DNA from 2 places in the Streptomyces sp. NPDC005791 genome. Region 1 is predicted to be linked to the other one. Evidence: riboswitches for the same ligand, from Rfam matches in the RefSeq annotation. Region 1 holds a riboswitch; the other holds the start of a gene.
What was found. A riboswitch is a leader RNA that binds a small molecule or an ion and turns the genes downstream of it on or off. The one in region 1 is predicted to bind S-adenosylmethionine.
Positions count from the first base shown of each region.

Region 2: linked by a shared signal. The riboswitch ahead of thrC (threonine synthase) and the one ahead of ACFYSH_RS21510 (aminotransferase class V-fold PLP-dependent enzyme) in region 1 are both predicted to bind S-adenosylmethionine.

Region 1 is NZ_JBIAIP010000010.1:284,093-291,754, reverse strand. It holds gene ACFYSH_RS21540 (hypothetical protein) at 43-444, opposite strand; gene ACFYSH_RS21535 (heme-copper oxidase subunit III) at 632-1,252, shown strand; gene ACFYSH_RS21530 (c-type cytochrome) at 1,308-2,117, shown strand; gene ACFYSH_RS21525 (Rieske 2Fe-2S domain-containing protein) at 2,114-3,166, shown strand; gene ACFYSH_RS21520 (cytochrome bc complex cytochrome b subunit) at 3,163-4,788, shown strand; gene trpD (anthranilate phosphoribosyltransferase) at 4,913-5,977, shown strand; SAM riboswitch class IV at 6,062-6,179, shown strand; gene ACFYSH_RS21510 (aminotransferase class V-fold PLP-dependent enzyme) at 6,362-7,662, shown strand, end outside.
Region 2 is NZ_JBIAIP010000001.1:135,288-142,949, forward strand. It holds gene otsB (trehalose-phosphatase) at 1-293, shown strand, start outside; gene ACFYSH_RS00740 (trehalose-6-phosphate synthase) at 354-1,730, opposite strand; gene ACFYSH_RS00745 (glucosyl-3-phosphoglycerate synthase) at 1,800-2,750, opposite strand; SAM riboswitch class I at 2,904-3,031, shown strand; gene thrC (threonine synthase) at 3,050-4,348, shown strand; gene ACFYSH_RS00755 (MoaD/ThiS family protein) at 4,378-4,653, shown strand; gene ACFYSH_RS00760 (cold-shock protein) at 5,084-5,290, shown strand; gene groL (chaperonin GroEL) at 5,655-7,277, shown strand; gene ACFYSH_RS00770 (NADase-type glycan-binding domain-containing protein) at 7,404-7,662, opposite strand, start outside.

The sequences.
Region 1 (7,662 bases):
GCCCCGGCAGGACACCGCGCAGGGGCGCGGGGCCACTCGGCCTCAGGCCCCCACGGACAACCTCTGGCGCAGCAGGGAGGCCAGGGCGTCAGCGAAGCCCACGGGGTCGACCGGATGGGTCACAGCGGCGTCCGCGCGGCTCCACGTGGCCAGCCAGGCGTCCTGCGGGCGCCCGATCAGCAGCAGCACGGGCGGGCAGTCGAAGATCTCGTCCTTGATCTGCCGGCAGACGCCCATACCGCCCGCAGGGGCCGTCTCACCGTCCAGCACGCAGACGTCGACACCGCCCCGGTCCAGTGCGCTCAGGACGGCCGGCAGGGTCGCGCACTCCAGGAACTCCACAGGTGGGACGTCCGCCGCGGGCCTGCGCCCGGCTGCCAGCCTCACCTGCTCACGGGTGTTGGCGTCGTCGCTGTAGACCAGGACCGTGGCGGTCGGCTGCATTGTTCCTCCGTGACGTCTGTGTCTTCGGGGCTCTCCGGGCATGAACCGATGGGCGGATCGTACTCCGGCGGACTGCCTGTCAGCACCGGTAAGGACAGCGATTCGATGGGCCGTTCGGTGAGGACACACGGCTCTGACACACCGAACGGCACCCCCGGGAGTGAGGGCGGGATAAGCGACCGACATAATGTCGGTCGTGGCGACAGCAACGACAGTAGAAACCGGGCACGCGCACCCGTCGGTCAATCGGCCGAACCTCACCAGCGTCGGAACCATCATCTGGTTGAGTTCCGAGCTGATGTTCTTCGCGGCCCTCTTCGCGATGTACTTCACCCTGCGATCGGTGATGGGACCCGATCACTGGAAGGAGATGGCTCACCATCTGAACTTCCCGTTCTCGGCGACGAACACCACGATCCTGGTGCTTTCCTCTCTCACCTGCCAGCTCGGCGTTTTCGCCGCGGAGCGGGGCGATGTGAAGAAGCTCCGCACCTGGTTCATCATCACGTTCGTGATGGGTTCGATCTTCATCGGAGGTCAGGTCCTCGAGTACACCGAGCTGGTCAAGGAAGCGGGTCTCTCGCTGTCCTCCGACCCGTACGGTTCGGTGTTCTACCTGACGACCGGCTTCCACGGTCTGCATGTGACAGGCGGTCTCATCGCCTTCCTGCTCGTCCTGGGCAGGACGTACGCGGCCTCGAGATTCACCCATGAACAGGCCACCGCGGCCATCGTCGTGTCCTACTACTGGCACTTCGTCGATGTCGTCTGGATCGGTCTGTTCGCCACGATCTACATGATCAAGTAACCGGGTTCGCACCCACCCACCATCGACGCAGAAGATCCTGACACCGGGGTAATCCGTGAAAAAGCTCTCCGCACGACGACGCCATCCGCTGGCGGCAGTCGTCGTACTACTCCTCGCGCTGGCGGCTACCGGGGGGCTGTACGCCGCGTTTGCGCCTGCGGGTAAGGCGCAGGCCGACGAAACCGCCCAGTCCCTCGCCATCGACGAGGGCAAGAAGCTCTACACCGTGGGCTGCGCAAGCTGCCACGGAACCGGCGGTCAGGGCACCACCGACGGGCCGTCCCTCGTGGGCGTCGGCTCCGCCGCCGTCGACTTCCAGGTCGGTACCGGACGTATGCCGGCTCAGCAGCCGGGCGCCCAGGTCCCGAAGAAGCCGGTCATCTACACCCAGGCCGAGATCGACCAGCTCGCGGCATACGTCGCGTCCCTGGGCGCCGGTCCGATCACGCCGACCGAAAGCCAGGTCGACCCCGCGGGCGCGGACGTGGCCAAGGGCGGCGACCTGTTCCGCAACAACTGCGCGCAGTGTCACAACTTCACGGGCAAGGGTGGTGCGCTGACGGAAGGCAAGTTCGCCCCTGACCTCGAAGGCGTGAGCCCGAAGCACATCTACGAGGCCATGCAGACCGGCCCGCAGAGCATGCCCTCCTTCCCGGACAGCACCATGCCGGAGCAGCAGAAGAAGGACATCATCGCGTACGTCCAGACCGTCAACGGCAACAATTCCGAGAGCCCCGGCGGGCTCGCGCTCGGTGGTCTCGGCCCCGTCAGCGAAGGTCTCTTCGGCTGGATCTTCGGCCTGGGCGGCCTGATCGCCATCGCCGTATGGGTCGCGGCCCACACCGCTAAGGCCAAGAAGTCATGAGTAGCCAACAGATTCCAGAAGAGAACCTGCCGGTAGAGCAGGGCACCGCGCACGGCGCGGTAGAGGGTGCGGGCGACCCGTTCGCCGACCCGGGGCTGCCGGCCCACAAGCCGCGCATCCAGGACATCGACGAACGGGCCGCGAACCGCTCCGAGCGAGCCGTCGCCTTCATGTTCACGCTGTCCATGCTGGCGACGGTCGGCTTCATCGCCTCCTACGTCATCTTCCCGGTCGACAAGATCGTCTACATCTGGCCGTTCGGCCACGTGAGCGCGCTGAACTTCTCCCTGGGTCTGACCCTGGGCCTGGCGCTCTTCCTCATCGGCGCGGGGGCCGTCCACTGGGCGCGCACCCTGATGTCCGACGTGGAGGTCGCCGACGACCGGCACGCCATCGAGGCGACGCCTGAGGTCAAGGCCAAGGTCATGGCCGACTTCGCGGCCGGTGCCCAGGAGTCCGCGATCGGGCGGCGGAAGCTGATCCGCAACACCATGTTCGGTGCGCTGGCCCTGGTGCCGCTCTCCGGTGTGGTGCTGCTGCGCGACCTCGGTCCGCTGCCGGAGAAGAAGCTCCGCAAGACCATGTGGGCCAAGGGCAAGCAGCTCGTCAACATGAACACCATGGAGCCGCTGCGTCCCGAGGACGTCGTCGTCGGTTCGCTGACCTTCGCCATGCCCGAGGGCCTGGAGGAGGACGCGCACGACTTCCAGACGCAGATCGCCAAGGCCGCCCTGATGATCATCCGCATCGAGCCGGAGAACATCAAGGACCCGCGGGAGCGCGAGTGGGCCCACGAGGGAATCGTGGCCTTCTCCAAGATCTGCACCCACGTCGGCTGCCCGATCAGCCTGTACGAGCAGCAGACGCATCACGTGCTCTGCCCGTGCCACCAGTCCACCTTCGACCTCTCCGACGGCGCCCGCGTCATCTTCGGTCCGGCCGGTCACCCCCTTCCGCAGCTGCAGATCGGCGTGAACAGCGAGGGCAACCTCGAGGCGCTCGGTGACTTCGAAGAGCCCGTCGGTCCTGCCTTCTGGGAGCGCGGATGAGTACTGCGACGGAAACACAGCGCAAGGCGCCCGCCGGTGAGCGGGTGGCCGACTGGGCGGACGGCCGGCTGGGCATCTACGGCCTGGCCAAGGCCAACATGCGCAAGATCTTCCCGGACCACTGGTCCTTCATGCTGGGTGAGATCTGCCTGTACAGCTTCATCATCATCATCCTCACGGGTGTGTATCTGACGCTGTTCTTCAACCCGAGCATGAACGAGGTCGTGTACCACGGCTCGTACGAGCCGATGCAGGGCATCCGGATGTCCGCGGCCTACGCCTCGACGCTGGACATCAGCTTCGACGTCCGCGGTGGTCTGCTGGTCCGCCAGATCCACCACTGGGCCGCGATCATCTTCCTCGCCGGCATGTTCGTGCACATGTTCCGGGTGTTCTTCACCGGGGCGTACCGCAAGCCGCGTGAGATCAACTGGCTGTTCGGCTTCCTGCTGTTCGTGCTCGGTATGTTCACCGGGTTCACCGGCTACTCGCTCCCGGACGACCTGCTCTCCGGTACGGGTGTGCGCTTCACACAGGGCGCGATCCTGTCGATGCCGATCGTCGGCACGTACATCTCGATGTTCCTGTTCGGCGGGGAGTTCCCCGGTACGGACATCATCTCGAGGTTCTACTCGATCCACATCCTGCTGCTGCCGGGCATCATGCTCGGGCTCGTGGTCGGCCACCTCATCCTGGTCTTCTTCCACAAGCACACGCAGTTCGCCGGCCCGGGCAAGACGAACAAGAACGTCGTCGGCATGCCGCTGCTGCCGGTGTACATGGCCAAGGCCGGAGGCTTCTTCTTCCTGGTCTTCGGCTTCATCGCGATCCTCTCCGCGATCGCCACGATCAACCCGATCTGGGCGCTCGGCCCGTACCGTCCCGACCAGGTGTCCACGGGCGCCCAGCCGGACTGGTACATGGGCTTCGCGGAAGGCTTCGTCCGTGTGATGCCCGGCTGGGAGATCAACCTCTGGGGCCACACACTGGTCCTGGGCGTGCTCATCCCGCTGGTGCTGTTCGGTGTCGTCCTCGGGGCGCTCGCGCTCTACCCGTTCATCGAGTCGTGGATCACCGGCGACAAGCGCGAGCACCACATCCTGGACCGTCCGCGCAACGCTCCGACCCGCACCGGGCTGGGTGTCGCCTGGGTGACGATCTACTTCGTCATGCTGATCGGCGGCGGCAACGACATCTGGGCGACCCACTTCCACCTGTCGCTCAACGCGATCAGCTGGTTCGTACGGATCGCCTTCTTCGTCGGCCCGGTCCTCGCGTTCATCGTCACCCGGCGGATCTGCCTCGGCCTCCAGCGCCGCGACAAGGAGAAGGTGCTGCACGGACGCGAGTCCGGCACCATCAAGCGCCTGCCGCACGGTGAGTTCGTGGAGATCCACGAGCCGCTCAGCCAGGAGCAGCTGCACACGCTCACGGCGCACGAGCAGTACAAGCCGCTCGAGCTCGGCCCGACGGTCGACAAGAACGGTGTCCAGCGCAAGCCGTCGGCGCTGCAGAGGCTGCGGGCCAGGCTCAGCAAGAGCTACTACGGCGAGAACAACCAGATCGCCAAGCCCACTGCCGAGGAGTACAAGGAGATCACCAGCGGCCACGGCCACCACTGATCACCTCAGCTGACCGCCACAGCGGGAGCCCCGTCCATCCGATGGACGGGGCTCTTCGCTGCCCCGGGGCCTGGATAGGGTGGGAGGCATCCTTGTATCGGCTGTGGACCCCCAGGAGCGGACCATGAACGTGGTGACCCAGGACGGCGGCGACAGCGTGGCGGCCCGGACCTGGCCCGGCGTGCTGACACCCCTCCTGCGAGGCGAGCACCTCGGCGCGGACGACACCGCGTGGGCCATGGACCGCATCATGAGCGGCGAGGCCACGGACGTCCAGATCGCCGGATTCGCGATCGCGCTGCGCGCCAAGGGCGAGACCGTCGACGAGGTCACCGGACTCGTCCGCGCCATGTACGAACACGCCCACACCATCGATGTGCCCGGCCGTACGGTCGACATCGTGGGGACCGGCGGCGACATGGCCAAGACGGTCAACATCTCCACCATGTCGGCGATCGTCGTCGCGGGGACGGGCGCGAAGGTCGTCAAGCACGGCAACCGCGCCTCCTCGTCGGCGAGCGGCGCCTCCGACGTGCTGGAGAAGCTCGGCGTCAATCTCGAACTGACGCCGCAGCGCGTCGTCGCCGTCGCCGAGGAAGCGGGCATCACCTTCTGCTTCGCGGTGAAGTTCCACCCCGCCCTGCGGCACGCGGCCAGGGCGCGCAAGGAACTCGGCACGCAGACCACCTTCAACATTCTGGGCCCGCTCACCAACCCGGCCCGGGTGCGCTCGCAGGCGATCGGGGTCGCCGACCCCAGGATGGCGCCCATCGTCGCGGGCGTGCTGGCGGACCGGGGGAATTCGGCGCTCGTCTTCCGGGGCGACGACGGCCTCGACGAGCTGACCACCACGGCCACGTCGCGGGTCTGGATCGTCCGCGACGGCACCGTCCGCGAGGAGGCCTTCGACCCACGGGACGTCGGCCTCGACCTGGTTCCCGTCGAGGCGCTGCGTGGCGCGGACTCCTCGTACAACGCGGATGTGGCCCGTCGGCTGCTCGACGGGGAGACCGGCGCCGTACGTGACGCCGTGCTGCTCAACTCCGCTGCCGCGCTGGTCGCGCTGGACCCGGGCGAGGGCACTCTCGACGAGCAGCTCGCCGCCAAGATCGCACGGGCCGCCGAGTCGATCGACTCGGGTGCGGCCAAGCGGGCGCTGGAGCGCTGGGTGGCATCCAGTAACGCCTGAACCGGACCGGGAGAACCTGGGGCGCGGTCCGCATCGCGGACTGCGCCCTTGCGTGTCGCCGTGGGTATGGCAAGATGCTGCGCAGGTCATGAGTGACAGCGACTACGGCCCCGGCCCGCTGTCCGGCAACCCTCCGTCCGTGGCGGGGTGCCCCGGGTGAAGACCAGGCCGCAGGCAGCGAGGTCTGTGGCAAGCGCGGGCCCCTCGGCATCGTCGTATGCCACCCCTTGGGGTCCTGGTCCCAGGGAGCCTCTTGTGAGCAAGCGAATGCGATAGGGCGCGACGCCCTCCTCCGCACACCCCTTTCTTCTTTCCTTCCCGCGCCGCTGCGTCCTGTCGGATCGCCGTCGCGAGGATCTCGCCTGCCTTTCACGGGAGTTCGCCATGTCTGTCTCCACCGCTGCCGTCGACCAGTCCGTTTGTGCCCCGCTGCCGGTTCTGGGAGCTGATGTCACGGTTCCGCTGGTGACGGGCGGAGACGTCACGTATGCGGCGCTGGACTATGCGGCCAGCGCCCCGGCGCTCCAGCGGGTGTGGGACGACGTGGCTGCCTACGCCCCGTACTACGGCAGCGTGCACCGCGGTGCCGGATACCTCTCGCAGCTCTCCACCGACCTGTTCGAGAGCAGCCGGGTGACCGTCGCGGAGTTCCTCGGCTGCCGCGCGGACGACCAGGTGGTCTTCACCCGCTCGACGACCGACTCCCTCAACCTGCTGGCCGCCGCGCTGCCCGCCGACTGCCAGGTGTTCGTGTTCGAGACCGAGCACCACGCCTCGCTGCTGCCCTGGCGCGACGCCCGGGTGACCTGCCTCGACGCCCCCCGCACCCCTGACCAGGCGGTCGCCACGCTGGAGCGGGCCCTGGCCGACCGGGAGCCCTACGGCCCCGCGCTGGTCTGCGTCACGGGCGCGTCCAACGTCACCGGTGAGCTGTGGCCGGTGAGGGAACTGGCGGCCGCGGCCCACGCCCACGGGGCGCGGATCGTGCTCGACGCGGCTCAGCTGGCGCCTCATCACCCGGTGGACATCACCGAACTGGACGTCGACTGGGTGGCCTTCTCCGGACACAAGCTGTACGCCCCCTTCGGCTCGGGGGTCCTCGCGGGCCGGGCCGACTGGCTGGTGGACGCGGAGCCGTACCTCGCGGGCGGCGGCGCCTCCCGCAAGGTCGCCCGGCGCACCGACGGCGGAGTGGACGTCGAGTGGCACACCACCGCGGCCCGCCACGAGGCCGGATCGCCCAACGTCATCGGTGTCTACTCCATCGCCTCCGCCTGCAAGGCGCTGACCGAGGCCGGGTTCGACCGGCTGGTCACGCGGGAGCAGCAGTTGGTGACCCGGGTCCGCGAGGGCCTCGCCGAGGTCTCTGACGTCAAGGTGCTCTCCCTGTTCGGTGACGACGCCCCGAGGGTCGGCGTCATCTCCTTCGTGGTCGAGGGGTGGAACAGCTCGCACTTCGCCGCCGCGCTCTCCGCCGAGTACGGCATCGGGGTGCGCGACGGACTGTTCTGCGCCCACCCGCTGGTGCGGACCCTGCTGGGCAGCGAGCCGCAGGAGCCGGGTGAATGCGGCGCGCCGGAGGCCGCCCCGGGGGAGAGGTCCTTGAACGCCATCCGGGTCAGCTTCGGAGCCGGCACGCCGGACGAGCACATCGAGCGGTTCCTGGGGGCGGTCCGGGAGCTGGT
Region 2 (7,662 bases), on a different contig from region 1:
CGGGCCGCCTGGTCCTGGAGCTGCGCCCGCCGGGCATGGACAAGGGCGTGGCGCTGGAGGAGTACGTGCAGGAGGCCGGCGCCGAGGTGGTGCTGTACGCCGGTGACGACCTCGGCGACCTCGCCGCGTACGCCGCGGTGGAGAAGCTCCGCACCCAGGGCGTCGCGGGCCTGCTGGTGTGCAGCGGCACCGAGGTCCCCGAACTCGCCGATCGCGCCGACCTGTTGCTGCCGGGCCCCTCGGCGGTGGCGGAGCTGCTGGGGGACCTGGCCCGGCGGCTCACCCAGCCCTAGGGCGTGTTTCGAAAGTCCCGCCTGCCTGTCGGGCGGACGGCGCTACTTTCGAAACACGCCCTAACCCCGCAGCGCGTCCAGCTGGTCCAGGAACCACTGCTGCGGGGGCAGCGCCGTCGCGGCGGTGGCCAGGCGCTTCGAGCGGGCGCCCCGCTCGTCGCGGTCCATCGTGAGCGCCTCGTGCAGCGCCGTCGCCGTGGCCGACACGTCGTACGGGTTGACCACGATCGCGTCCTCGCCCAGCTCCTCGTACGCCCCGGCCTCCCGGGACAGCACGAGCGCGCAGCCGTGGTCCGAGACGACGGGGACCTCCTTGGCGACGAGGTTCATGCCGTCGCGGATCGGGTTGACCAGGGCCACGTCGGCCAGCCGGTACGCCGCCAGGGAGCGGGCGAAGTCGTCGTCGACCTGGAGTAGGACAGGGGTCCAGCCCTCCGTGCCGAAGTCCGCGTTGATCGTGTCGGCGACCCGCTGGACCTCCGCCGTGTAGTCGCGGTAGACCGCGAGGTCCTGCCGCGAGGGGTAGGCGAAGGCGATGTGCACCACGCGTTCCCGCCACTCGGGGCGCTCTTCCAGCAGCGCCCGGTAGGCGTGCAGCCCGCGGACGATGTTCTTGGAGAGCTCCGTGCGGTCCACCCGTACGATCGTGCGCCGGTCCGCGCCCACCTGCTCCCGCAGGACCTCCATGCGCTCGTCCACGTCCGTCTCGCGGGAGCGGCGGCGCAGGAAGTCCGCGTCGGCGCCCAGTCCGTGCACCCCGATGCGGGTGTGGCCGGTGCCGCCGAGGATCTCCGTGCAGCAGCCGATGAAGGCGTCCGCCCAGCGGCGGGTCAGGAAGGCGGCGCGGTCGGCACCCAGGATGCCCTTGAGCAGCTGCTCGCCGATGTCGTCGGGCAGCAGCCGGAAGTAGTCGACGGGCGCCCAGGGGGTGTGCGAGAAGTGCCCGATCCGCAGGTCGGGGCGCAGCTCGCGCAGTATGCCGGGGACCAGTGAGAGGTGGTAGTCCTGCACCAGGACGGCGGCGCCCTCGCCCGCCTCCTCGGCCAGCGCCTGGGCGAAGGCCCGGTTGTACGCCTCGTAGGACGCCCACTGCCGGCGGAACTCCGCGTCGAAGACGGGCTCCAGCGGCGTCTGGTAGATCATGTGGTGGACGAACCAGAGCACCGAGTTGGCGATGCCGTTGTACGCGTCGGCGTGGACCCCGGCGTCGATGTCGAGCATCCGGACGCCGGGCTCGGACACCCCGCGCCGGACCGCCTCGCGGTCACCGTCGCTCAGGGCGGCGCACACCCACAGCTTGTCGTCGACGGCGCTGAGGCCGGAGACGAGTCCGCCCCCGCCCCGCTTCGAGTCGAGCGTGCCGTCCTCCCGCAGCGCGTACGACACGGGGCCGCGGTTGGACGCGACGAGGACCTGGGCGGAGTGCTCGGAGACCATGTACCCGAACCTAGCCCGTAACGGAAGCCTCCAAACGTGAGGTGACCGTGGAGGCGGCCCGAAGAACCGTTACGCCGCACTCCGCGACGCGTACTCGGGTATGTCCCCCATGGGCGGCCTTTCCTCCGTGTCCACCGCATGGGTGTGCGGGAGGAAACCGTCGGGGCCCCGCTCGAACTGGATGATCTCGGGCCGTACGAGCGGTCCCCGGGACAGCCTCAGCTGCGCCGTGCGGTAGATCGCGGCGGCCATCCGGCCGAGGGCCTGACCGTCCTGGTGGCGGTGTTTGCGTACCCCGACGTCGACCTGCGCCAGCGCGTCCAGGCCGACCGTGTGCAGCGCGTCGACGAGGAGTCCCAGCTCCACTCCGTAACCGACCGGGAAGGGGAGCCGCTCCAGCAGGGAGCGCCGCACCGCGTATTCGCCGCCCAGCGGCTGGACGAAACCTGCCAGGCGGGGCCAGTGCAGATTCAGCAGGGGGCGCGCCACCAGCTCGGTCACCCGGCCGCCCTGGCCTGCGACTTCGCCCAGCGGGCGGTCGTACATGGCCTTGACGAGGTGCACCGAGGGGTCGGTCAGCAACGGGCCGACGATCCCGGAGACGACCTCTGCGGAGAAGTCCCTGAGGTCCGCGTCGACGAAGCAGACGATCTCCCCGCTGGTCACCAGGAGTGATCGCCACAGGACCTCGCCCTTGCCGGGCAGGGCGGGTATCCGCGGCAGGATCGCGTCCCGGTGCACGACCCGGGCGCCGGCCCGCCGCGCCTCCTCGGCGGTGGCGTCGGTGGATCCGGAATCGATCACCACCAGCTCGTCGACGAGCTGGACCTTCTCCATCAGCTCGCGCCGGATCTCCGCGACGATCGTGCCGACCGTCGCCTCCTCGTTCAGAGCGGGCAGCACGACGCTCACGCGCGAGCGGTGCGGATCCTTCGCCCGCGCGGCCGTGAGCCGGTCGAGCGGGCGGTCGGCGGCGGACCAGGAACGCCTGGTCAGCCAGCATTCCACCTCTTCCAGCACGGTCGATACTCCCTGTATGTGATCCATCTCGCGGTTCGGACGACTATCTCAACCGTCCAGTGCTTCGGTTACAGTCTTGAACAACGCGGACGACCCTCGCATCTCGGGGTCGGTCCGCGAAAAAACGCCCGGACCCATGGTCCGGTGCCATAGCGCTCATCCAGAGGGACTGAGGGAACGGCCCGTTGAAGTCCCGGCAACCCTCCTGCCGACCGCGAGGTCACGGTGGGGAAGGTGCCAATTCCGTCTTGCGGCGAAATACGTCGCAAGGAAGATGAGGAGAAAGGGCCTCCGCCATCATGGCCGTGCAGACAGTTGCAGCGAACACCAATTCTTCCGCCGTGGACCTCGGTCCCGCCGCAGCACTTTCCTGCCGCGAATGCGGCGAGCGTTTCGACCTCGGCCCCATTTTCGCCTGCGCGTCCTGTTTCGGGCCGCTCGAAGTGGCGTACGACCTGCCGAGCGGCTCCCCCGAAGAGCTGAAGAAGCGCATCGCCGAGGGTCCGAACAACATCTGGCGCTATGCGCCGCTGCTGCCCGTCCCCTCCGATGTCGCGGACAAGCCCAACATCAACCCCGGCTTCACGAAGCTGGTCAAGGCCGACAACCTCGCCCGCGAGCTGGGCGTGACCGGCGGTCTGTACGTCAAGGACGACTCCGGCAACCCGACGCACTCCTTCAAGGACCGTGTCGTCGCCATCGCCGTCGAGGCCGCACGCGCCTTCGGATTCACCACCCTCTCCTGCTCCTCCACCGGCAACCTCGCCGGCGCGGTGGGCGCCGCCGCGGCCCGCGCCGGCTTCCGCTCCTGTGTGTTCATCCCGCACGACCTGGAGCAGGGCAAGGTCGTCATGGCCGCGGTGTACGGCGGCGAACTGGTCGGCATCGAGGGCAATTACGACGACGTCAACCGCTTCTGCTCGGAGCTCATCGGCGACCCGCTCGGCGAGGGCTGGGGCTTCGTCAACGTCAACCTGCGGCCGTACTACGGCGAGGGCTCCAAGACCCTGGCCTACGAGATCTGCGAGCAGCTCGGCTGGCAGCTGCCCGACCAGCTCGTGATCCCGATCGCGTCCGGCTCACAGCTCACGAAGATCGACAAGGGTCTGCAGGAGCTGATCAAGCTCGGCCTCGTCGAGGACAAGCCGTACAAGATCTTCGGCGCACAGGCCGAGGGCTGCTCCCCGGTCTCCACCGCCTTCAAGGCCGGCCACGACGTCGTGCGCCCGCAGAAGCCGAACACCATCGCCAAGTCCCTGGCGATCGGCAACCCGGCCGACGGCCCCTACGTCCTGGACATCGCCCGGCGCACCGGCGGAGCCGTCGAGGACGTCGACGACGAGCAGGTCGTCGATGCGATCAAGCTGCTGGCCCGCACCGAGGGCATCTTCGCCGAGACGGCGGGCGGGGTGACGGTCGGTGTGACGAAGAAGCTGATCGACGCGGGACTGCTCGACCCGACACTGACCACCGTCGTCCTGAACACCGGCGACGGGCTGAAGACGCTCGACGCGGTGGCCCCGACGACCGGTCTGTCCGCGACGATCCGGCCGAGCCTGGACGCGTTCCGCGACGCGGGCCTCGCAGCCGCCAACTGACCACCCGAGAGACCGAGGAAGGCACCCACATGAGCGTCAAGGTCCGTATCCCCACCATCCTCCGCACCTACACGGGCGGTCAGGCCGAGGTCCCGGCCGAGGGTGCGACCCTCTCCGAGGTCCTCGCGTCCCTGGAGCAGAACCACCCGGGCATCGGCGCCCGCGTCCTGGACGACCAGGGCAAGCTGCGCCGTTTCGTCAACGTGTACGTCAACGACGACGACGTGCGCTTCGAGGGCGGCCTGGACGCGGCGACCCCGGACGGCGCGGGCGTCTCGATCATCCCGGCCGTCGCCGGAGGCTGAGGAGCGGCCGGGCCGCCGGCCGCTCAGAGTGAACAGAACGGCCCCCTCCGCGAGAGAAGCGGAGGGGGCCATTCTGTATGGTTGAGCGGGGTACAGTTGGGGAAGTCCCCGCCGCTGCCCGCGCCGCCCGCGTATGAGAACGCGCCCGGCCGCGACAAGAAGTAGCCAAAGTGAGTGCACTCCTTGTGGCGTAAGTGGCCTTTGTCCGGCCCGACTTGCCCCGGAATCCTATGACTTGCCCTCATGCGTGCGCTCGCGCGTGCCCGGATTTCTCGTCCGATTGACCTGTTGCAGAGGGCAGTTGGGCAGATACATTCGGCCGCGGTCGACGCGTTCCGGCGTACGCCACCCTCTCCTGTCGGAGGGTGAGTTCTGACCCGGGCCCGCGAAGTGCGGGCTCGTGCAAGGGCCAGTAATAGGGGAGTTAGGCATGGCTCAGGGCACCGTCAAGTGGTTCAACGCGGAGAAGGGGTACGGCTTCATCGCGGTCGACGGTGGTGCGGATGTTTTCGTCCACTACAGCGCGATCCAGATGGACGGGTACCGCACCCTCGAAGAGGGTCAGCGAGTTGAATTCGAGATCTCGCAGGGCCAGAAGGGGCCGCAGGCGGACATGGTCAAGCTCGCCGTCGGCTGAGCTCGGCGCGGTCGGCCAACGACACTACTCACGCACGTGAGGCCCGTACCACCCATCAGGGGTACGGGCCTCACGTGCGTCCGTGCGCCCCTCCGGGGCGTCCACATCGCACGAGAACGCCTGCGCCCGCCCGTCCCCCGACCGCCGCTCCCACAGCGAGCCTCGCCGAAGGCGCTTGCACTCCAAGGGGTCGAGTGCTAATCATTGGCGTTAGCACTCTCCAGGTGAGAGTGACAGAAACTTGGACCGGGCCGGTGAGGCCCGCAGGCCCAGTGGGGCAAGGAACCACTGAGCACGTTGGCCGTCCGTCGCGGGCGCCTCCCGGTCCGGAGAAATCCACCCCTGTCCGGGAGGACCACTTCACATGGCCAAGATCATCGCGTTCGACGAGGAGGCACGGCGCGGTCTCGAGCGCGGGATGAACCAGCTCGCCGACGCCGTCAAGGTCACCCTCGGCCCCAAGGGCCGTAACGTCGTCCTCGAGAAGAAGTGGGGCGCGCCCACGATCACCAACGATGGTGTTTCCATCGCCAAGGAGATCGAGCTCGAGGACCCGTACGAGAAGATCGGTGCGGAGCTGGTCAAGGAGGTCGCCAAGAAGACGGACGACGTCGCCGGCGACGGCACGACCACCGCCACCGTTCTCGCTCAGGCTCTCGTCCGCGAGGGTCTGCGCAACGTCGCCGCGGGTGCCAACCCGATGGCTCTGAAGCGTGGCATCGAGAAGGCCGTCGAGGCCGTCTCCGCCGCTCTGCTGGAGCAGGCGAAGGACGTGGAGACCAAGGAGCAGATCGCTTCGACCGCCTCCATCTCCGCTGCTGACACCGAGATCGGCGCCAAGATCGCCGAGGCTATGGACAAGGTCGGCAAGGAAGGCGTCATCACCGTCGAGGAGTCCCAGACCTTCGGTCTGGAGCTCGAGCTCACCGAGGGTATGCGCTTCGACAAGGGCTACATCTCGGCGTACTTCGCCACCGACATGGAGCGCATGGAGTCGTCGTTCGACGACCCGTACATCCTGATCGTCAACTCCAAGATCAGCAACGTGAAGGACCTCCTTCCGCTGCTCGAGAAGGTCATGCAGTCGGGCAAGCCGCTGCTGATCATCGCGGAGGACGTCGAGGGCGAGGCCCTGTCGACGCTGGTCGTCAACAAGATCCGTGGCACCTTCAAGTCCGTCGCCGTCAAGGCTCCGGGCTTCGGTGACCGCCGCAAGGCCATGCTCGGCGACATCGCCATCCTCACCGGTGGCACCGTCATCTCCGAGGAGGTCGGTCTCAAGCTCGAGAACGCCGGCCTCGACCTGCTCGGCACCGCCCGCAAGGTCGTCATCACCAAGGACGAGACGACCATCGTCGACGGTGGCGGCGACAGCGACCAGGTGCAGGGTCGCGTCAAGCAGATCCGTGCCGAGATCGAGAACTCCGACTCGGACTACGACCGCGAGAAGCTCCAGGAGCGCCTCGCGAAGCTGGCCGGCGGCGTGGCCGTCATCAAGGCCGGCGCCGCCACCGAGGTGGAGCTCAAGGAGCGCAAGCACCGCATCGAGGACGCGGTGCGCAACGCCAAGGCCGCCGTCGAGGAGGGCATCGTCGCCGGTGGTGGCGTGGCTCTGCTCCAGGCCTCGGCCGTCTTCGAGAAGCTCGACCTGACCGGTGACGAGGCCACGGGCGCCAACGCCGTGAAGCTCGCGCTGGAGGCCCCGCTCAAGCAGATCGCCGTCAACGGTGGTCTCGAGGGTGGCGTCATCGTCGAGAAGGTGCGCAACCTGCCGATCGGTCACGGCCTCAACGCCGCGACCGGCGAGTACGTCGACATGATCGCCGAGGGCATCATCGACCCGGCGAAGGTCACGCGCTCCGCCCTGCAGAACGCCGCGTCCATCGCCGCGCTCTTCCTCACCACCGAGGCCGTCATCGCCGACAAGCCGGAGAAGGCCTCCGCGGCCGCTCCGGGCGGCATGCCGGGCGGTGACATGGACTTCTGATCCTCGGATCAGCAGCTCCACGCAGCACCCGCTGCACCCGTAGTACCAGTACGACGCCGGCCCCCGGGATTCGTCCCGGGGGCCGGCGTCGTACGCGTCTGTGCTACCGGTTGCCGTGCGGCCGGTTCAGGTGCGGTCCCCGCTCGACGGGCCGAAGAACTCGATCTCGGCGATGGCCACCTGCTTGTCCAAGGACGCGCCGTGGGCCGACTCGACGGTGAAGCGCACCTTGACGGCGTCGCCGACGCGGAAGGAGCGCCGCTGGCCGCCCGTGCCCTGATCCAGGGTGAGCCGGCGGGTCGTGATCTTGCTGTCCTTCGTCGTGATCGTCGCCACGAGGTGGTGCGGAAGGGCCGACGTCCCGAGCTGGTCCGGGCGGGTGGAC